3 regions of the Carnobacterium sp. FSL E2-0243 genome follow, and region 2 is predicted to be linked to each of the others. Evidence: a T-box and tRNA genes for the amino acid it is inferred to sense, from the RefSeq annotation. Region 2 holds a T-box; the other regions hold tRNA genes.
What was found. A T-box is a leader RNA that pairs with one kind of tRNA and senses whether it is charged. The one in region 2 lies ahead of argS (arginine--tRNA ligase), so its partner is inferred to be a tRNA-Arg.
Positions count from the first base shown of each region.

Region 1: it has a tRNA-Arg gene. The T-box ahead of argS (arginine--tRNA ligase) is inferred to sense a tRNA for this amino acid. The anticodon was not compared.
Region 3: it has a tRNA-Arg gene. The T-box ahead of argS (arginine--tRNA ligase) is inferred to sense a tRNA for this amino acid. The anticodon was not compared.

Region 1 is NZ_JBBOPM010000001.1:1,494,674-1,502,033, forward strand. It holds gene MHI00_RS06950 (methionine gamma-lyase family protein) at 1-118, shown strand, start outside; gene MHI00_RS06955 (MerR family transcriptional regulator) at 389-781, shown strand; gene glnA (type I glutamate--ammonia ligase) at 864-2,198, shown strand; gene MHI00_RS06965 (helix-turn-helix transcriptional regulator) at 2,507-3,400, shown strand; gene MHI00_RS06970 (WapI family immunity protein) at 3,611-4,087, shown strand; gene MHI00_RS06975 (hypothetical protein) at 4,139-4,351, opposite strand; tRNA gene MHI00_RS06980 (tRNA-Arg) at 4,650-4,723, shown strand; gene MHI00_RS06985 (endonuclease MutS2) at 5,686-7,360, shown strand, end outside.
Region 2 is NZ_JBBOPM010000001.1:2,365,286-2,372,645, reverse strand. It holds gene MHI00_RS11120 (DUF4956 domain-containing protein) at 1-302, opposite strand, end outside; gene MHI00_RS11115 (polyphosphate polymerase domain-containing protein) at 296-1,009, opposite strand; gene MHI00_RS11110 (MucBP domain-containing protein) at 1,359-3,347, shown strand; gene argS (arginine--tRNA ligase) at 3,397-5,088, opposite strand; T-box leader at 5,175-5,395, opposite strand; gene argR (arginine repressor) at 5,555-6,010, shown strand; gene MHI00_RS11095 (phosphomannomutase/phosphoglucomutase) at 6,081-7,360, shown strand, end outside.
Region 3 is NZ_JBBOPM010000001.1:1,063,296-1,070,655, forward strand. It holds gene MHI00_RS04930 (sigma 54-interacting transcriptional regulator) at 1-997, shown strand, start outside; gene MHI00_RS04935 (PTS sugar transporter subunit IIC) at 1,216-2,466, shown strand; gene MHI00_RS04940 (PTS sugar transporter subunit IIB) at 2,664-2,981, shown strand; gene MHI00_RS04945 (PTS sugar transporter subunit IIB) at 3,054-3,380, shown strand; gene MHI00_RS04950 (PTS sugar transporter subunit IIB) at 3,648-3,965, shown strand; gene MHI00_RS04955 (PTS lactose/cellobiose transporter subunit IIA) at 3,998-4,327, shown strand; gene MHI00_RS04960 (hypothetical protein) at 4,490-4,717, shown strand; gene MHI00_RS04965 (DUF6609 family protein) at 4,723-4,908, shown strand; gene MHI00_RS04970 (DUF3284 domain-containing protein) at 4,909-5,319, shown strand; tRNA gene MHI00_RS04975 (tRNA-Arg) at 5,489-5,561, shown strand; gene MHI00_RS04980 (serine protease) at 5,698-6,633, opposite strand; gene MHI00_RS04985 (aminopeptidase) at 6,832-7,360, opposite strand, start outside.

The DNA.
Region 1 (7,360 bases), 870 kb from region 2:
AGAATTGACTGCAGATGGCCCTATTCGTTCGCCTTATACACTCTATGTTCAAGGTGGTTTAACTTATGAACATGTTAAGTTAGCTGTTACGGCAGCTGTTTCAGAGTTGTTTTTTTAGCAATAAAAAGGAATAATAGACTTAGAGTTTGAATTCAGCCAGAGTTTTTGGCGAATTCACTCTAGGTCTATTTTATTTAGTTGGAATTAGTAATCAATAAAAAATAGAGTGGTCTATATGTAATTTTTTTATTTAATCCAAACTAAAAATCCGTATATATAATGGATCATTCGTTAAACGGTGTTAGATAATCTGACATTTGGTCTTTTTTTTGTTGACAAGTGAATTAAACACTGGTATTCTAATAAAGTAATTGAAAGGAGGGCAAAAATGAAAGAGAAAGAACTTCGTAGATCAATGTCGGTTTTTCCAATTGGTACAGTTATGAAATTAACAGATTTAACAGCAAGGCAAATTCGGTATTATGAAGAACAGGATCTAATTCACCCCGAGCGCAATGAAGGGAACAGAAGGATGTATTCTCTAAATGACATTGATGTTCTCTTAGAGATTAAAGATTACTTATCTGATGGAATCAATATGGCAGGGATTAAAAGAATTTATGAATTAAAACAACAAGAAAAAGAAAAGAAACGAATTGAGCAAAAAAGAGTAATGACAGATGACGATGTTCGTCGAATTTTACATGCTGAATTTTTATCTGTCAGTGGTCTTAATGCAAATGGTCCACATCAGTCTGTTGATCCTAAGCGAATGATTTAGGATTTAATTATATAGAGCCATTTTAACTTTTTATGGTTAAAAAAAGTAAAAAATTACTAACCTATAACGGGGGGAAAAGGAAATGCCAGAATTTACAAAAGAAGAAATTAAACGTATTGCTAAAGAAGAAGATGTTCGTTTTTTACGATTAATGTTTACTGATATTATGGGAATCATCAAAAATGTTGAGGTTCCGATTAGTCAATTAGAAAAAGTATTGAGCAATAAAATGATGTTTGACGGTTCTTCGATCGAAGGTTTTGTTCGGATTGAAGAAAGTGATATGTATTTACGTCCAGATTTAGATTCTTGGTTGATTTTTCCTTGGGGAACTGGAAAAGGAAAAATTGCTCGTTTAATTTGTGATATTTATAATCCTGGCGGAACTCCTTTTGCTGGTGATCCACGAAATAACTTAAAACGTGTCCTTAAAGAAATGGAAGAATTTGGTTTTACTGAATTTAACTTAGGGCCTGAGCCTGAGTTTTTCTTATTCAAACTAGATGAAAATGGGGAACCTACTCTTGAGTTAAATGATAAAGGTGGCTACTTTGATTTTGCGCCTACTGACTTAGGTGAAAATTGTCGTCGTGAAATTGTTTTACAATTAGAAGAAATGGGATTTGAAATTGAAGCTAGCCATCATGAAGTAGCTCCAGGACAACACGAGATTGATTGGAAATATGCCAATGCGATTGATGCGTGTGATTATATTCAAACCTTCAAGTTAGTTGTGAAAACAGTTGCTCGTCAGCATGGTCTTCATGCTACGTTTATGCCAAAACCGTTATTTGGAGTAAATGGATCTGGTATGCATTTTAATATGTCTTTATTCAATAAAGATGGCAATGCTTTCTATGATGAAGAGGGAGAAATGCAATTAAGTGAAACTGCTCGTCAATTTATGGCTGGAATTTTAAAACACGCCAGAGCCTATACAGCAATTTGTAACCCGACAGTCAATTCTTATAAGCGTTTGGTTCCTGGTTATGAAGCGCCCGTTTATGTTGCTTGGAGTGGACGTAATCGTTCTCCATTAGTCCGTGTTCCTGAATCTCGTGGGCTATCAACACGAATCGAACTTAGAAGCGTAGATCCAACTGCTAATCCGTACTTGGCAATGGCAGTCCTTTTAAAATCTGGACTAGATGGTATTAAAAATCAAATGAAAGTTCCGGATCCAGTCGATCGTAATATTTATGTGATGACTGAAGAAGAGCGCCATGAACGAGGTATTAATGATTTACCTTCAACCTTACACAATGCAATTAAGTATTTACGTCAAGATGAAGTTGTAAAAGAAGCTTTGGGTTCTCATATTTACAATAACTTTGTTGAAGCAAAACGAATTGAGTGGGCGGCGTTCCGTCAACAAGTTTCTGAATGGGAACGTGAGCAATACATGGAACTTTATTAAAACAACAAGAAGGAATCCTTTGATTAGGGTTTCTTTTTTTTGTCTATCAGTTAATAAATTGAAAAGAGTTTTTTTATTATATGAATTATTTTTTAATAAATAGTAAAACAAAAATAGTTAAGTACAACTGAATAGTATGACGCTTTTATAGAAGGAGTTTTTTCGGTTTTTTTGAAAAATTAATATTTGATGAGGAAATACTGCTGTAATTGTCAGATAATTAATGCTATAATAAATTTTAATTACCATTCGTGCTAAAAATAGTGAGAAGTAATTAGTGTTGGACTTAAAGGAAAAGGAGTGAATTGATGGGAAATATCGGGGGGAAAATCAAAGCGTTACGTATTCAAAAAGAAATGCGACAAAAAGAGTTTGCTAAAGGAATTTGTTCAAATGTAACATTAAGTAATATTGAAAATAATAAACAAAATCCATCAATGGAAATTCTAATAAAAATTTGTGATAAATTAGAAATTGCTTTACAAGATTTATATGGTGAACCTATTGATACAGAAGAAGTTAAGAATTTAACGGCTAATTTCGATCAATTGCAATGGCTATGTGGCAATCATAGACATCGGGAGGCATACATTTTGCTGATGGAGGAGATTGCAGAAGAACAGTTGATTACTATTTGTTTCCAAAAAAAATATTACTATTTTTTAGGTTTAACTCAAGTTATTCATTTGGAGAAACCTGATGAAGCGATATTTAATTTTAGTCGTACATTAAATACTGAGAATGAAGCTAAAACGGAAACAATTGAAGATGTACTAGCATTAAATGGGTTGGGTATTGCTTATACTTTTAAAGGGGAAATGGATAAAGCTGAATTTTACTTTATGAAATCATTGGAGCATATGAAAAAATTTGAGACAGAGGTTTTATCTGAGCAAAAAGAGATGGGGAAAATTGCTTTTAATACAGCTAAACATTACTCAGATAAAAAGGAGTATAAAAAAGCTGTTGATTTGTGTTTAGAGGCATTATCGATTTTAATTAATTTAGATTCGCGTTACCATTTGAGTGCCTTGTATTTTTTGTTAGGATATAATTTATTTGAGCTTGGTGATAGGGTAAATAGTTCAAAAAATTATTTTATTGCCAAGGCTTTAGCGTATGTGGACAATAATCAACACGTACTTGATGCAGTGGATGAAGAATTGGAAAAGCACAAAATCGTTTTCGATGCACTTATATAGTTGATAGCGTTAGGGTGGTTAAGTAAGAGGGTTTTAGTGGGCTGTAGCTGACTAAAACCCTTTTTTATTTGTTAAAGGGGAGAGCCTTACATAGAAAATGATTTGAATCCATCTAATGATTTTTATAAATGAATTGAAAAGTACTGAATAATAGAGTATCTTAAAGAAGCATATATAGATAAATACGAATAAAGTTTGAGGTGGAATTCTATGGCATTAATTAAAAATACCGACAAAAATATCCAACTATCGCTGAAGTTGCTAAATAATAAATTCTTAGAAATAAAAGAAAGTAGTCATGAGTCGTGGATTCCTTTTGCGTTAAAGTTAGATGTAGCCGGAGATTGTTATGAGTATGAAGCTAAAAGAGGAGCTGTCTTTACTTTATATGAAATTAATCGTTTGATTGGGGAGCTTGAGAAAAATTTAGGTACCAAAGAAGCTGTCAATACATTTGAAGAAATTGAATTTTATTCTTCTCAAGCTTATTTTGGGATGATTTTTATCGATCCTTTGGAAGCTGATTTAGTGGAAGTTGAATTTTGGTTTAATATGGATGTACTTTCTCAATCAGAGACTAAAGGATATGATCAAGGATATCGGTTTGCAGTTGAGGTTACTGATCTGAAGAGCTTTATCGCTGAAATAAAGCACGAATTAAAAGAGATTCTAATTAAGGAAGGCTAAAGTGGTATGCTGAGAATAGCCTCTATCTAGTAATGATAGGGGCTGCGTGTTTTATTTGTTTGTCGACATTTTAAAGGTTTGGATTTGTGAAGTATGAATTTGATAATGGACACTGGCGTAAAAAATTTCTACAAATGGTGTATCAAAAAGAAAATCAGGATGTTGTTTTAACCATAAATCTGGATGTATTCCATCAATGCGTGCATTAGGATCTAAGTTAAGACATGTCCATTCGCCAATTAGGTTAGCGTAAAGGTAGTACATAGTATCAGCTCTCTTTTAAGTAAATTCGTTAATAATAAGATAATACCATAGGATAGTTTAAAAGACTATGTCTAATAATTATGCAAAACGAGAAAAAATAAGGAATTTTAACAGTTGGTAGTATGTCTAATTTTCAATAGATTTACCGGATTGGCTGGTTTTTTCTGCATTGTGTAGCTTTTAGGCTATTTGTTTAAATGAAGTTTTCGGTGAATGATTATGAGAAGTAGATTAATTTAGTAAATAGTATTGACTTTTTATTCAATTTTGTCTATAATAAATCTTGTCGTTATAACTAGTCTCAATAGCTCAGCTGGATAGAGCATCCGCCTTCTAAGCGGACGGTCGGGAGTTCGAATCTCTCTTGAGACGTAATCTTAAAAATGCATAAATATCGAATTTGCTTCCAATTCCTTTTATAACAAGGAGTTGGGAGTTTTTTTGTTGTACTTAAGCTAGTATTAAAACAGGTGCAATGCAAAATGTTATGAGTTGTACCTATTTTCTATACATGACCATAAAAAGTTAAAAGTAAAATATGAGACTGAATAAAAAAATATTATTTATACAGCTCTTGCATAATCTGCTCCATTTCATTATGAACTAGTTCTTTCAATGCCTGAGAGTAGCTCCCTTGGATATTGTAGTGCTATCTGAGTATTCAAGGCGGGGTTTGTTAGAAATAGCAAGACTTAGGCGTTAGCAAGTCTTAAAGCATCAAAAGTGATAGCCCAATCAGTAGTTCATACCGAATATTTTTCCTGTTTTCTTATTTAGGCGAAGAAGGAGACAAATTAGAATAGAAAAAAGCTTCTTGTGCAGCAGCTTGCTTATAAAATTTAGCTTAGTTTTTATTATAGCAAGGTTCATTGTGTGGGTTTGGTGAAAATTGATAATTTAGTTTGCCTGAGTTAAAAGTCATCCCTCTATTTTTTTAGGTTTATTTTTTAGTTATCTAAATTAGTGTGATTTGACGTAGTTTGGAAAAAATTGTATAATTTAAATGAAGTAATGTTAAATGGACGATTATATTAAATTGAGGTGCTTTTTGTGAGTGGAGTCGTATCTAAATAGGCTGAATTAAATAAGCTAAATAGACTAAAAAATTCTGAGGAAGAATTGGTTTATTTAGGTTACCTATGAAGATACCTGTCTTACTTTATGTAAAAGCCACTTTCTAATCAGCAAATTTGTTTGATTAATATAGAGTGAATTACTAAAGCTGTGGGTTTCCACGGCTTTTTTTGTTGCATAAACGTTCAATAAAATAAAGTGATTGTCCATTAACTAACTATGGGTATCTTCGTGATTTCTAAAAACGAGGAGAAGAGAAGATGAATTTAACAACAATTGAAAAAATTCAATTTAACCAAGTGAAAGAACAAATAGAACGACATTGTGTCAGTTCATTAGGAAAGAAACGCTTTAAAAAATTACAGCTTAATGCTAAACCAGTGGTTGTTACAACTAGGTATAACGAAACTGAAGAAGCGCGGGCGTTATTAGATGCTAAGTTGACGATGCCATTTATGGGACTATCAAGCATTGATGTTTTTATGGAGCAGTTAGAAAAGGGTTTGCTCTTAGAGGCTAGTAGTCTAATTGACGTAGCTGATTTCTTACGCAGTGGTCGCATGATTCGACGCTTCATGGAAAAACATGAATCATTAGCCCCGACATTAACAATGTACGCAAGATCTATCACTGAGTTCACTGAAATTGAAGATGAAATCTATTTTTCGATTAAAAATGGGCAAGTAGCTGATGAAGCTAGTAAAGAGTTAAGACGCATTCGGAGGTTAATTGCTGAGAAGGAAAGTAAAATAGAGGAGCGTTTAAGTAAATTTCTTAAAAATAAAGACAACCAAAAACAAATTCAAGAATTTTTTGTAAGCAAGAAAAATGAACGATTTACAATTCCAATAAAGGCTGCTTATAAAAATCAAGTTGCTGGCACAATTATTGAAACTTCTTCGAAAGGTACAACTGTCTTTATTGAGCCAACTGCAGTTACCAAATTAAATGATGAATTGGCAATGCTAAAGGTTGAAGAAAGTACGGAAATTTATCAAATACTTGCAACACTATCTGGTTTAATTTTGGAAAATTTAGTTCCTATTCAATTAAATTTAGAGACCATCGCAGAATATGATATGATTTTTGCTCGTGGGAAATATAGTCGGCTAATTCAAGGTGTGACACCTAAATTAAATCAAAGAGGTTACATTCATTTAGTGAATGCGGTACACCCTTTAATAGAAGCAAACGCTGTGCCGTTAAATTTTACAGTTGGTGAAGACTATCGTGGATTAATTATTACCGGGCCCAATGCAGGAGGTAAAACGGTTGTGTTAAAGACCGTTGGTTTGTTAGCTTTAATGACTTTGTTAGGTATTCAATTACCAGCTGATGAAGGAACAGAGATGGGTTTATTTGAAGGTATATTTGTTGATATTGGAGATAGTCAAAGTTTAGAAAATGCTTTAAGTACCTTTTCTTCACATATTCAAAATATAGCCGATATTATGCAAGTAGCACCCCGAAATAGTTTAGTTCTATTTGATGAAATCGGTAGTGGTACTGAACCCAATGAAGGGGCAGCTTTAGCGATAGCTATATTAGAGGAGTTTTATCAGCGCGGAAATATCGTCGTGGCAACCACTCATTATGGCGAAATTAAGCGTTACTCAGAAATACATCCAGATTTTATTAATGCTGCAATGGCATTCGATCAAGCGACCTTAACACCATTGTATCAATTATTAATGGGGGAATCAGGTGAAAGTAATGCCTTGTGGATTGCTAAAAAAATGAATTTAAAAGAGCATGTCATTCAACAAGCACAACGATATATGGAGGATAAAGATTACTCTTTAACAAAAGCTTCAATTCCAAAAAATAAAACGATGATCGATAGTCAAACAGAGAGAGCAGAAAGTGTCTCATTATTAAAAAAAGGCGATCGTGTCTTGCTTTTAGACTATAATGAGAATGGTTTAGTTTTTGAAG
Region 2 (7,360 bases):
CCCATAGCCCAGAAAATACTACTTATTTCTCTTGCACCACCTGCAACAGAACGAAAACGAATCAGACTAAAGGCCCCTAAAACGGCAACCCCTGTGCCTAAGTTTCCATTAACTAACATAATAACGGTTTGAACTAAAACTGGTAGAATTGCTAATGTAACAACAAAACTTTTTGAGTAAACATTACGATACATATGGACACTTGCCGCTAAAACCCCCAAAAGTAAAGAGGAAATGGTACAAAATAAGATTTGTAAAATCGTAATATCTCCAGTTGTAGATGATAAAATACTTGCTAACATAATTGATCGACCCTTTCTTGATATAAATAATTTTTGTAACAGGTTCCGTATTTTGAAAATGAGACAGGATAAAGTTCATGATTGGCCAAAATTTGTGTCAGCCAAAAAGGAATCGCTCCTAGCGCTTTGATTTCCATTAAACATTCATCTTTTGGAATTAAATAGGCTCCATGATCTCCAGCACTTAAATCTAAGTTTGTAGATCGCCAACGCACTTTGAAATCAAAGGTAATTCGAAAATCGAGATCTTCTTTGCCAAAAAGGGCAATTCGATCATAGGCAATTAAAACTTTTGGAGTTAGTTGATGACGTGAATAGAACCAATCAATTTCTTGCATAATCTGATTGTTTTCTAATGGAATGTTAGTGGAAGATAAGTAAGTAGTCGCTTCCGCCAAACTTAATGATACGCGTCTTTTATAAACGACGCCTTCAAATTTTTTCTTCAGTTCTAAAAAAATCATATCTGTAGCTGTAGGAATTCCATAGCTGCGAATTCTAAATTTTTCACGGTAGATTGGTTTTTCAATTGATTTTTGAATCAACTGAAAATCATCAGTGTCGTAATAAAGAGACGAGATTGTCTGCATCCCACATTTATCTTGTTCCATATAGAAGAGTAACTCTTTAAACAAGTCTTCGAATTGATCTAAGGACAGCCTATATTTTTTTTCTTTACGTTGAAAAATGTTTTTATTTTTACTCATGTCTAAAACTCCTTTTTAATAAGTCTTGGTAGTTATGAACTTAGTTTACGTTGGGGAACTTAAAATAACCTTAAAAACTTAATCCTGTTATTTTATAATGAGAGTTAAATGTGAATACCATGTGAACAGAAAGTGTGACAGAATAGCGACTAATTTTTCCCAGGGATAAAAAAAGGAATTACAAATGCTATATTTAATGGAGTAAACGTATACGATAACTCATTAGTGTAGTGGAGTCACAGTTTTCTAAATCTTTTTTTTACTGTATAAAAAAATGAAAATTTTTTGTGGAATTCTGTTATAGATTAAGAATAAAAAACAAATTAATTAAGTTTATGGAGGAATGTTTATGCAACTTAAAAAAATTATTTCAATCGGTCTAATTGCTAGTTTAGTATCACCAGTTTTGACTACGGGGAAGGTTATCGCTGAGGAAACTCAAACTTCAGTAGATACTTCTAATCAAGAAATTAGTGTGGTTCCGGATGTTGAGTTTCAACGACTTATTCGAACGACTTTAAGATTAGCAGACGATGCAATTGTTACAAAAGAAGTGATGGAGAACTTGACTAGCCTTTCAATTGGAAGCTCAAAAATAACTGATTTTACAGGCTTAGAGTATGCGATAAATGTCACAAATATACGTATAAATGGTCAAGCGCTGGATTCTTCTTTATTTCCTGATTTATCTGGCTTAAGTTTATTAACACATATTGATTTGGATCGGACAGAGAGTGATAATGTAATCATTGAGAAATTAGCAAATATAACTAGTTTACAGTCAATTAATATTCAAAGAAATCCCCAAATTACCGATGTCTCAGTTTTGGCAAATTTACCTAACTTACAAGCTCTGAATATTCAATTTAATGGGGTTTCTGATTTTAGATGGGTCAATGATGCTCCAAAATTAACGAGATTATCAGCGACAGGGCAAAACACAGGCAGAGATAATGCTGCTGTGAATTTGATGCGCTCTAAATTGATTTATGATAGTGAAAGAAAAACAATTACACTTCCTTTTGCTGAATTTCCTAAACAATTAACTAATTTTGACGGATATACCCCTTCATTTAGTACCGCTTTATCAGATACTTATTTCGTATTTGATGGAGTAGAAATGGGAGCAGATCGCCTAACAATTGATACAAATGGATTAACAATCAATCAAATTGAACCTGATGCATATGAAAATGCTACATCTTTTATTTATAATGCACGTTATAATAATCCGTTTGGAACCTATGAAATTCCAGTAGGGTTCACTTTTTATGCTATTTCTGCGGGAACCTATTACCAAAGCTTTGCTATTGAGAATGATCCAATTGCAGGTGCTCCAGTAAATGTCCATTATGTAGACGAAGAAAATAATGAATTAGCACCTGTTGAGGAATTAAATGGAAATGTGAATGAAAGTTATCAGGCGCAAGAAAAAGATATACCTGATTGGGTTCTAAAAGAAGTTCCTGATAATGTCAGCGGACTATTTACAACAGATGTACAAACCGTTACCTATGTATATGAGAAAAAAGCTGGGGAGCCAGTGACTGTTTATTACCAAGATGAAGCTGGAAACGAATTAGCTCCGGCTGAACAGTTAAGCGGAAAATTAGATTTTCCATATTCAACAAGTGAAAAAGAACTAGCAGGTTGGGTAGTAAAAGAAGTCCCAGCTAATGCAGAGGGTTTATTTACGGATAAAAATCAAACAGTTGTCTATATTTATGAAAAGGCAACGGCAGCACCAATTACTGTTTACTATCAAGACGAAGAAGGACATGATTTAATTCCTTCAGAACAATTGGATGGAAAACTAGATGCTCCTTATGAGGCAAGCATAAAAGAGATAGCTGGTTGGGTGTTGAAAACAAGTCCTGAAAATACCAAAGGCCTATTTACAGATAAACCTCAGACTATTGTGTATATCTACGAGAAAGCCAATGGTGCGCCAGTTACAGTTGATTACCAAGATACCGAAGGCAGTAAACTTAGTCCATCTGAGCAATTAACTGGGCAACTAGATGCTACTTATGAAACGATGGCGAAATCCTTTATTGGTTGGGAATTAAAACAAGTACCAACCAATGCCAAAGGACTATTTACATCTGAAAATCAATCGGTTGTATATATTTATCAAAAGCAACAACCGGGTACTAGTATAAGCCAGATTCAACCACCTTTTAAGACAGCAAATCCATTACCAGCAACAGCTAAAGTAAGTAAAAATAGCTTGCCAGAAACTGGTGAAAAACAATCATTAAATTACAGTCTGGCTGGAGTTGGAATTATGGGGCTAGCTGTGTTAGCAATTTTAAGAAAAAGAACCAAAAATAAATAGAAAAAACCCTGAGAATCAATTGATTTCTCAGGGTTTTTGTTAATTTGAATTACATTTCGTCTGGTGCACCAACACCAAGCAAGCGTAAATCTTCTTTTAATATAATCGTTACAGCTTTAACTAAAGCTAAACGAGCAGGTTTTTGCGCATCATCATTCAAAACTTTAACTTGTGCATAATAACGGTTAAAGGCTTGAGCTAAATGAATCGCATGCTTCGCAATAACAGATGGTTCTAGTTTATCATAGGCACGTAAAACAGTTGTTGGATATTCTTGAATTAGTTTGATGACTTCCCAGCTGTATTCGTCATCCAATGCCAACGATGCTGAATCAAAAGAGACATCAGCAGCTTTGCGTAAAATACTCATAGCTCTGGCACGTGTATATTGAACATAAGGTCCAGTTTCACCTTCAAAACGAACAACTTCCTCTAAAACGAAGTCAAAATTATTTAAACGATCATTTTTCAAATCATGGAAAATAACAGCACCAATTCCAACTTGGCTAGCAGTAGTATCTTTATCTGCTAAATCAGGATTTTTCTCAGTAATTTGTTGATTCGCTAAATTAACAGCTTCATTTAAAACTTCCTCTAATAAGACAATCTTGCCTTTTCTAGTAGACAGTTTTTTACCACCTTGCGTAATTAAACCAAAAGGCACATGATGCATTTGATCAGCCCAATCAAAGCCTAATTCTTTTAAGACCGCTTTTAACTGTTTGAAATGGTTGCTTTGTTCATTTCCAACTACATATAAAGACTGAGCGAAATTATACGTACGATGACGGTAAAGTGCAGCTGCTAAATCACGAGTAATATATAAGGTTGCGCCATCTGATTTCCGGATCAACGCTGGATTTAAATTGTATTTCTCTAAATCAACAATAGTTGCACCATTATCGACAGTTAGAATGTGTTTTTCTTCTAATAAATCTAAAACTTCATCCATTTTGTCATTATAAAAAGCTTCACCATTATAAGAATCAAATTCAATCCCTAATAATTTGTAAATATGGTTGAATTCAGTTAAAGATTCTTCTCTGAACCATTTCCATAAAGCTACGGCTTCTTCGTCTCCATCTTCTAAACGTTTGAACCAAGCGCGTGCTTCGTCATCTAATTCAGGTTTTTCCTCTGCTTCAGCATGGAATTTCACGTAAAGTCGTAATAATTCATTAATTGGTTCAGCTTTAACACTTTCTTCATTGCCCCACAGTTTATAGGCTACGATTAATTTCCCAAATTGAGTTCCCCAATCGCCTAGGTGGTTGATCCGAATAGGTTTAAAGCCAAGTTTTTCAGCAATATTCGCAATAGAATTTCCAATAACAGTCGAACGCAAATGTCCCATTGAAATAGGTTTTGCTATATTTGGTGAAGATAAATCAATTGGAATAGTTTGACCTAAGCCAATTGATTGGTTGCCGTATGTTGTTCCAGCATCTAAAACTTCTTTAAGAACTGTAGAACTAACTCTTTCTTTATTTAAAAAGAAGTTTAAATAAGGACCTACAACATCAATTTTAGCGATAAGCGGATCTGTAATTTTAGTTCCTAAGTCAGTCGCAATTTGTTGTGGAGCTTTCCGAAAAGCCTTAGCTAAAGCAAAAGTTGGGAAAGCAATATCCCCGTGATCAGCTGATTTTGGTTTTTCTAATAAGTTGAAAATTTGTTCAGTTGTTAATGTTTCGCCAATTTCTTTTTGTAATAATTCAGCGACAAGTAATTTATAATCCATTAAAAATTCCTCCTATTTTGGTTTCTTCAGTCTCGTTTTGTTGACAAAAAGGCATAAAAAAAACGCCCAAATTTGAATGAATTCAAATAAGAGACGAGAATAGGCCCGCGGTACCACTCTTGTTGCTAAGGGTTATTCTCTTAGCCACTTGTTGATTGATAACGGATAACAAATCCGAATAATTCTACTATAATGTTCAAATTATTTTTTCCAAAGTGCGCTTCTTTTTTCAACTGTTATTGGCTTACACCGTCCCAATTCGCTTTAAACTTAGTTGGAAAAATACTCTCTTTGTCGACAAAATTTTGATATGAAATTAGATTTAGTATAACAAATCATGCTACGAAATACCATCTTTATTTTTGATTTCTAATTTTTAGTAAAAAAGCAGAGGAAATAAAAGCAGAAATGGGTTTGATTTGGTATAATGTGAAGTAGGAACCAAAAACAAAGGGGGTTTTCTTAAATGAAGAAAACAAACAGGCAAATGGTGATTAAACAAATTATTAATAACCACGATGTGGCAACACAAGAAGAGCTGTTACAATTCCTTAAAGCAGAAGGTGTTGAGGCAACTCAAGCCACAATTTCACGAGATATTAAAGAAATGAACTTAGTAAAAACAACATCCTCAAAGGGCACTGTTAAATATATTTTATTCCAGCACAATAAAATGTCGGACAAAGAAAAATTGGAACAAACGATTGGCGAAGTGGTAATAAAACTTACGCGTGTTCAATTTATGACAATTATCATGACAATTCCAGGCAATGCCCATGTGGTCGCAGCTTTACTTGACTCAATCGATTTTCCAGAGATGGTTGGAACTGTCGGCGGAAATGATACGATTTTGGTTATTTCTCCAAGTGAGGAAGAAGCTATTCGCATGTACGATTATTTTAATAAGTGGACCAGCTTTTAAAAGCTAATTCTTTCTGAACTTATATGAATCAACGAGTTATTATTTATCCTAACAAAGGGGAGTAGAATAAATGAATGAATCAAGTATTCCAGTCTTAAATGCTTTACAAAATGGCTCAGATGTTAGAGGAATTGCACTTACAACTGAGGACAAAGTCATGAATTTAACAGATGACCGAGTTGAAAGGATAGCATATGGGTTTGCCTCATGGCTAAAAGAAATCAAGAAGTTAGCGGTTGACGATCCACATTATCCAATACGTGTGGCTGTAGGACATGATAGCCGCCTTTCTGCTGACAGAATTAAAAGCGCTTTAATTGAAGGATTGGTAAATGCTAACTTTGAAGTGTTTGATGTCGGACTAGCGACCACACCAGCTATGTTTATGGCTACTCAATATGTTGACTATGATTGTGATGCCGCTATTATGATTACTGCTAGCCACTTGCCATATGAATATAACGGTTTGAAATTTTTTACAAAAGATGGCGGAGCTGAAAAAGAGGACATTACCTATATCTTAGAACATGCTGATTGGGAATATGTTTTTTGGGGAAATATGAAAGGCTTTGTAACGCCACGTTTCTTACTAAAAGATTATGCAAATGATTTGGTTGATAAAATCCGAGTAGGCATTCAAGATGAAGAAAATTATCAGCAACCTTTATTGGGGCGCCACATTATTGTTGATGCAGGAAACGGCGCAGGAGGCTTCTTTGCGACTCAAGTTTTAGAAGTTTTGGGAGCAAACATTACAGGGAGTCAATTTTTAGAGCCAGATGGACATTTTCCTAACCATATTCCAAATCCAGATAATAAAGCTGCAATGGCAAGTATTCAATCTGCAGTTTTAGCACATAATGCTGATTTAGGAGTTATTTTTGACACTGATGTTGATCGCTCAGCATTAGTGGATAAGCAAGGAAAAACGTTAAATCGTAATAATTTAATTGGGATTATTTCAGCAATCGTTATTAAAGAAAATCCTGGAACAACAATCGTTACAAATTCAACAACCTCAGAACATTTAAAAAACTTTATTGAAAGTCTGGGTGGGAAACAAAATCGGTACATTACTGGATATCGGAATGTGATTAATCGTGCAATTCAGCTTAATAAAGATGGTATTCCAACTTCATTAGCGATTGAAACTAGTGGTCATGCAGCTTTAAAAGAAAATTATTTTTTAGATGATGGTGCTTATTTAGTTGCAAAAATTTTAATGACGGATGCAGCTTTAACAAAAGAAGGCAAAGAATTAAGTTCTTTAATTACAAACTTAAAACAACCGGTTGAAACAGATGAAGTCCGTTTCAAGATTTTATCGGAAGATATTAGTCTTGTTGGAGC
Region 3 (7,360 bases), 1.3 Mb from region 2:
AGATACAAATGTTGGTGGTGCGATAGATATGCCCTTAACAATGGAAGTCCAAAAAATGTATGAGAAAGTCAAAAAAACAATTACGGAAAATCCAGAAACATTTAAAAATGGTTTGTTAGTTCTTAGCGACATGGGATCTCTAACTTCTTTTGGAAATATGATTTCTGAAGAATTAGGCATTCGTACAAAATCACTTTCGATGGTAAGTACTCCTATTGTTTTAGAAGCTGTTAGAATGGCTTCTGTTGGTCGGACGTTAGAGGATATCTATCAAAGTTGTCAACTGACTTTTGAAAATATGGTTAAGTCCAGTTTAAAAACAGAAAAACCTCAAAAGAAAGCTGTGTTAGTGACTTGTTTCACTGGTGAAGGTGTAGCTAAACATTTAAATGAAAGAATTAGTCCGGTTATAGATCAAAGCCGAACGAAAATTATTCAACTGCAATTTTTACACCGTGAGGCTTTCAAACAACATATTGATGAGTTAATGGAAGAATTTGAAATTAAAGCTATTGTTGGGACTGTTGAATTTGATTATCAAAACATTCCTTATTTTTCAGCATATGATATTTTTGATAATGAAAAACTGAATATTTTGAAACGCATTGTGGATGAAGATATTCCAATCGAACAAATGATTCAATCGTTAGAAGGAACGATTCGTAATGTTGGTTCTGTTCATAAGTTAGTCATGCAATCACAAAAAATCGTTCATCAATTACAAACAGATATGCATATTATTGTGGAGCCAGGGGTAGATACTGGGATTATCATCCATTTAGCCTTTTTAGTTGAACGTCTTAAAGTAGGTTCAATGATCCGAGAATTTCCAAATTTAGAAAATTATGTAAAAAAATATCGTTTAGAGGTTGATTTAGTCAAAGCAGCGCTAATGACATTGGAAAAGCAGTATAGGGTAGTTATGGTTGAAGATGAGGTAGCTTATATTGTTCAAATGTTTATTGACAATCAAGTTCAATTAACAATCAATAAATAAAAAAACAAACTTTGTAGACGATTTCATATGTGTGTAAAAAAAGAATGTAGTGTGTAAATAAATAAAAGAGTAGAAAATGCTTTATTTTAAAGGGTTTTCTACTCTTTTGTTTTTGGCACGCTATTTGCATATATACTTAGTGTACAAGTAAATAATGAGATAACACGTTTTTAGTAATGAGTTAGACGATTACTTGTTAAATGAAGGAGGAAGTTAAAATGGACGGTTTTATTAATTTTATGGAAAAGCACTTTATTCCAACAGCTTCAAAAATTGGAGCTCAACGCCATTTAGTCGCAATTCGTGATGCATTTATGGTGACAATGCCTTTAATGATTTTAGGATCATTAGCAGTATTATTAAACAACTTACCAATTCCTGGATTCCAAGAATTGATGAATTCAATTTTCGGAGGAGAGGCTTGGAAAGGCTTCGGTGGAAGTGTTTGGAACGGAACTTTTGCAATTTTATCTGTGCTTATTGCATTTTTAATCGCACATAACTTATTAAAAGGCTACGGTAAAGATGGCGTAGCTGGTGGAGTTGTTTCTGTCGCATCATTCTTTGCCTTAGGCGGAGCAACAGGAATGTCATCAAACGGTTTGTTTATTGCTTTAATCGTTGGTATCACTTCAGCAGAAATCTTTAATCTATTAGTTGGCAATCCAAAATTAATCGTTAAAATGCCAGATGGTGTTCCACCGGCTGTAGCAAAATCATTTGCGGCATTATTCCCTGCAATGATTACAATCAGTATTTACGGTTTAATCGCAGCAATTTTTGCTGGATTTGGCGTGACTGATATTATCGCTTCATTCTATGAATTAGTTCAAAAACCATTTATGGGTCTAGCTAGTACTTGGCCATCAGCTTTACTATTAGCATTTATTACACCATTCCTATGGTTCTTCGGTTTACACGGAGCAAATATGATTGAGCCTTTAATGCAATCAATCAATTTACCAGCAATCACTGCTAACCAAGAAGCAATTGCTGCTGGAGATGCAGCACCTTATATTGTGAACAAACCATTCTTTGATTCTTTTGTTAACTTAGGTGGTACTGGTGCTACTTTAGGATTAATTATTGCTATCTACTTGTTTGGTCGTCGTAATAAAGCGCACATGGTTGTAACAAATTTAAGTGCAGCTCCTGGAATTTTCAACATTAACGAACCAATGATGTTTGGTTTACCAATTGTTTTAAATCCAATTATGTTTGTACCATTTGTTTTAACACCAATGATTTTAGTAACAGTTGCTTATTTTGCAACAAGTACTGGACTTGTTCCAGCAGCAATTGCAATGCCACCATGGGTAACACCACCAATTATTGGCGGATTTATTGCTACAAACAGCATTGCAGGTGGAGTATTAGCAGCAGTAAACTTAATAATTGCTATTGTTATCTACGCACCATTTGTTAAAATTGCTGAAATTCAAGAATTAAAAAAAGAACAAGCAATTTAATTTAGTAGGAGGCTGAGAATTAGGTTCTCAGCCTCCTTAATTTTTAGATAATAATGGTAGCCCTTTCAAGGTGTTGTATGGTAAAATAGAATTGTTAGATGAATAATAGCTTAGAAATTATTTTAAATTAGAGATACGGGGTTGAGAAATTTTGCTCAACTTAAATGAATTAAAAAATTAGGACGGAGTGAAATAAAATGGCAGAAAAAACAATTATGTTAGTATGTTCAGCAGGTATGAGCACAAGTTTATTAGTGACAAAAATGGAAAAAGCAGCAGAAGCTAGAGGTATAGATGCAGAAATTTTTGCAGTATCAGCTTCAGAAGCTGATTCAAATTTAGAATCAAAGAATATTGATGTAATGTTACTCGGACCACAAGTTCGTTTTATGAAAGCTCAATTTGAGCCAAAAGTAGCAGCAAAAGGAATTCCATTAGATATTATAAATATGCAAGATTATGGTATGATGAACGGTGATAAAGTTCTGGATCAAGCTCTTTCTATGATGAAATAATTAATAAAGTAGTGGGAGTTTGTGCGAAAGCATAACTCCCCTTTACTTTTCCTAAAGGAGATGTAGCTAGTTTTGGCGAAAAAAACAATCGTATTGGTGTGTTCAGCGGGTATGAGCACAAGCTTATTAGTATTGAACATGGAACGAGCAATTGAAGCTAGAGGGCTTGATATTGATGTTTTTGCTATTTCAGGTTCAGATGTGGCGGATTTTTTAGAAAAACGACCAATTAATGTCATGTTATTAGGACCACAAGTTCGTTTTATGAAGCGACAATTTGGTCCGATATTGGAACCACGAGGAATTCCAGTTGAAGTTATTACCATGAAGGATTATGGTTTAATGGATGGAGAGAGCGTGCTAATCTGGGCTGAAGAATTAATGAAAAGCGCCAATTAAAAAGTGTTAAAGAATTTATCAACTGCTAGTAATTAGGTGATAAGTTCTTTTTGTTATATCAATAAAAAAAAGCAATGAATCATTTATTAAGTAAACCTATACCACAGATTAGGTTACATTAGTGTGTAACTGTACGAAACTAAAAGTGTGTAGTGAAAAAGCGCTATAAATAGCTTTCTGACAAGCTTTGAGTTTTTTAAAAGTTGGCACGGTACTTGCATTATAATAAGGTGTAGAGATTAAATAATGAAATTGGAGTGAATTAAAATGGCAGAAAAAACAATTATGTTAGTATGTTCAGCAGGTATGAGTACCAGCCTATTAGTAACTAAAATGGAAAAAGCAGCAGAAGCACGCGGATTAGACGCAGAAATTTTTGCAGTCTCTGCTTCAGAAGCTGATACACACTTAGAATCAAAAAATATAGATGTGATGTTATTAGGACCACAAGTTCGTTTTATGAAAGCTCAATTTGAACCAAAAGTAGCAGCTAAAGGAGTACCTTTAGATATTATTAACATGCAAGATTATGGCATGATGAATGGTGAAAAAGTATTAGATCAAGCATTATCATTGATGAAATAATAATAAATTAAATAACGAAAGGGTGTAATATTGTGGGAGATCAAGAAAATTTAGAAACAATTATGGGATTAATTATTAATGGAGGAAATGCTAAAAGTGACGCAATGGAAGCTATCCAAGCAGCTAAAAAAGGTGACTTTGAATTAGCAGATCAAAAATTAATTGATTCAGATAAAGCGTTAGTGGAAGCACACCATTCTCAAACAGGTATGTTAACACAAGAAGCTCAAGGGGATCATGTTGCAGTAACATTGCTAACAGTTCACAGTCAAGATCACTTAATGAACGCTATCACTTTCCGTGACTTAGCAAAAGAAATGGTTGATTTATATAAAAAAATGGCTGGAATTCCAGTAGCCTAAATTTAAGCTTGTATAAAGGGGAAGAATGAATCTTCCTTTTATACAAGAATTGATTTGAAAGCGGATTCTAATTTGTGGAATTTATGACTATTTTTACTTTACTTAGAAAAGTTATCTATTACAAAATTGTTAAATAAATAATTAGGAAAGAAGGAAAGAAAAATGATCGTATTTAATGCACCAGTTCAACAAGATAAAATTATTGAAACCTTAACAAGCTTTAATGAAGAGGGAATAAGCTACGAATTTGTTGAGAAAAAAGGAATTAAATTGTACTTTAAGTCAGCAACAGATGATCAAGAAGCCGCGGCTAAAAAAGCCAAAGAAATCATTAAAGGAACTCCATATGGCGGAGTCTTGTACTTTCAAGTAACAGTAGAGGAAGGATGAGTTAAATGCAAAAAAATGGATTGTTTGTAATGAGTATCGGAATGTTGACAATCATGTCTAGTGCTTTTGGAGCTGAAATGAAAATAAACTATTTCATTCTAATTACGGGTCTATTTTTAATAGGCACAGGATTTTTTATTTTCAGAAAAGGAAAGTCACAAGGAAATGAAAAGACGGAGGGGAAAAAATAGATGGAACTGATTAAAGAATTAAATGTATCCGCTGAGTATTTTTATGGACGAGTGATGGAATCTGTTTTATATGATATTCGTCAACATACTGAAAAATCAATGAGTAAAGATCAACTTTCTGGTTTCTCTTATAGCAAACAATTCGCTCCAAAATCCTCAGGAAAGATTATTATTACTGAAATTTTAGAGAATCAAGTATATGCATTTAAAACAATTACAAGTCGAAATGAATTTGATGCCAAATATGTAATTGATGCTATTGATGAAACACACTGTCGCGTAACTTATACGGAAAAAATGGAGTCAAATGGAGCATTCCAAACTATGAATGATCGAGTAGTAGGGACATTATTAAGTTATTTCCGTAAAAAGAATATGAAAAAGATGCTACTTTCAATTGAGCAATTATAAGTAGAATTCTAAATAAAAACAAAGGTTGGTTTTAACTAATCTTTGTTTTTTTGTTTGAAAGAGGTGTTTAATTTTTTATTAAATTAGAAATAGTGAAATTGAAAAAAAGCAGATACTGACTAGACAATTGTGAGCTTTCATGAGAAAATATAGCTTGTGAGCTTTTGAAGTTCCTGTAGCTCAGGGGATAGAGCACTCGTTTCCTAAACGGGGTGTCGCTGGTTCAATTCCAGTCAGGAACGTAACGGAAAATATGATAAGATAAATTTGTTAATAGATTTTGTTTAAACTCTATTTTAGCAATGAAAATAGGAGGTTCAGAGTAGTTTCTACTCCGAACCTCCTATTCAGATAGACTACTTGGCTACGAATAGTTCTTTAAAAACATTTAGAACAAGGTTCCAAACCTCGACTGAGAGCATCTTCTAAGCTTGCGTCTGTATATGTTCCATTGCCGCATTTACGAATATGGTATTTAGATCCAGTTGGCGTAACTAAAACACGTTGGCCAGTGTTATCTTGTTGCGGGGCAGCAGCTGCAGCTTGAGCAACTCTATTTTCTTCAGCAACAGCTCGTTCATTTGCAAGTCGTTGTTCTTCAGCAACTCTTTGGGCTTCTTGAACTCTTTGTTCTTCCGCTATCCGCGCTTCTTCAGCGGCAATTCGCTCAGTTTCAGCTTTTTCCTTAGCCTCAGCTACAATCTTCTCTTTAGCTTCAACGGTTTGTTTAACTGTATCTAATCGAGAAACAATAGTTGAATCCTTAGTTGTTAAAGCAACAACTAAAGTATTCGCTTTATTATAATTTTCGCGGGTAGGTGTAGCTTCTGCAAGAATTAAAGCATCTGTTGCTTCTTTTAATTTTTCGGCTTGCAACTCTTTTTCAGCTTGAATTTTATTTTCAGCTGCTAACTTTTCTTCGCTTGCTTTTTTTTCTTTTTGTTTTTTGATATCACTCGCGCTAGTATCTTTTTTTACTACCTGGATTTGGCTTTGATCAGACTCTACTGATTCAGTTGTGGGGCTCAAAGCTAGACTAGAACCAAACAATAAAACACTAGCAGTTAAAAAACTAATTTTCTGTTTTTTTGGACTACTTTTAAAAGTGGCAATAAAATATAATAAGGAACCAAAGCTACTATACCAAAATAGAATAAAAAGTCCATCAGTAAAAGTAAACAGAGCTGTAAGAAGTCCTAGAAAAATACTAATTCCATATTTAAGATGGATGTTCCAACTACTATATCTCCACATAAAGTAGGCTCCTAATGGAAAAAATAATACCAACCATAATATAACTTTCCAATTTTTCATTTTCTACCTCCAAATTATTTTAGTTTTACAATGTAATTATAACATAAACTCGATTATTACTCTATATAATCTATTTAATTTGGATTTGTATGAATAGAGGCTTTAGTCGAGTAGCTCATTAATTTTATTAGGTAAATAAAAGCATAAAAAAACAAGCTAAAATAAAAATCATTTTAGCTTGTAATGAACTACTTTATTTTATGCCCAATTGCCTTTACGGAAAATAGGAACACGGGTACCATCTAAACGAATTCCATCAACATCCATTTCATTTGATCCAACCATGAAATCAACATGGACATCACTACGGTTCAAACCAGCAGCAATTAGCTCTTCTTCTGTCATTTCCGTTCCACCTTCTAAACTAAAGGCATAGGCAGAGCCTAAAGCTAAATGATTAGAGGCATTTTCATCAAAAAGAGTATTATAGAAAACAATTCCTGATTGTGAAATTGGGGAAGGATCTGGAACTAATGCAACTTCACCTAAGCGCTTAGAACCGTTATCTGTTGCGATTAGATGCTTAAGAACATCTTCCCCTTCTTTTGCAGTTACATCAACTACTTGACCATCTTTGAAAGTAAAAATCATATCTAAAATAGTTGTACCTGCATAACTAAGTGGTTTTGTACTTTTAATTACACCATCCGCTCGATTTGCATCTGGAGCAGTAAAAACTTCCTCTGTAGGCATATTTGCCATGAATTTTTCACCGCGAGCATTAAAG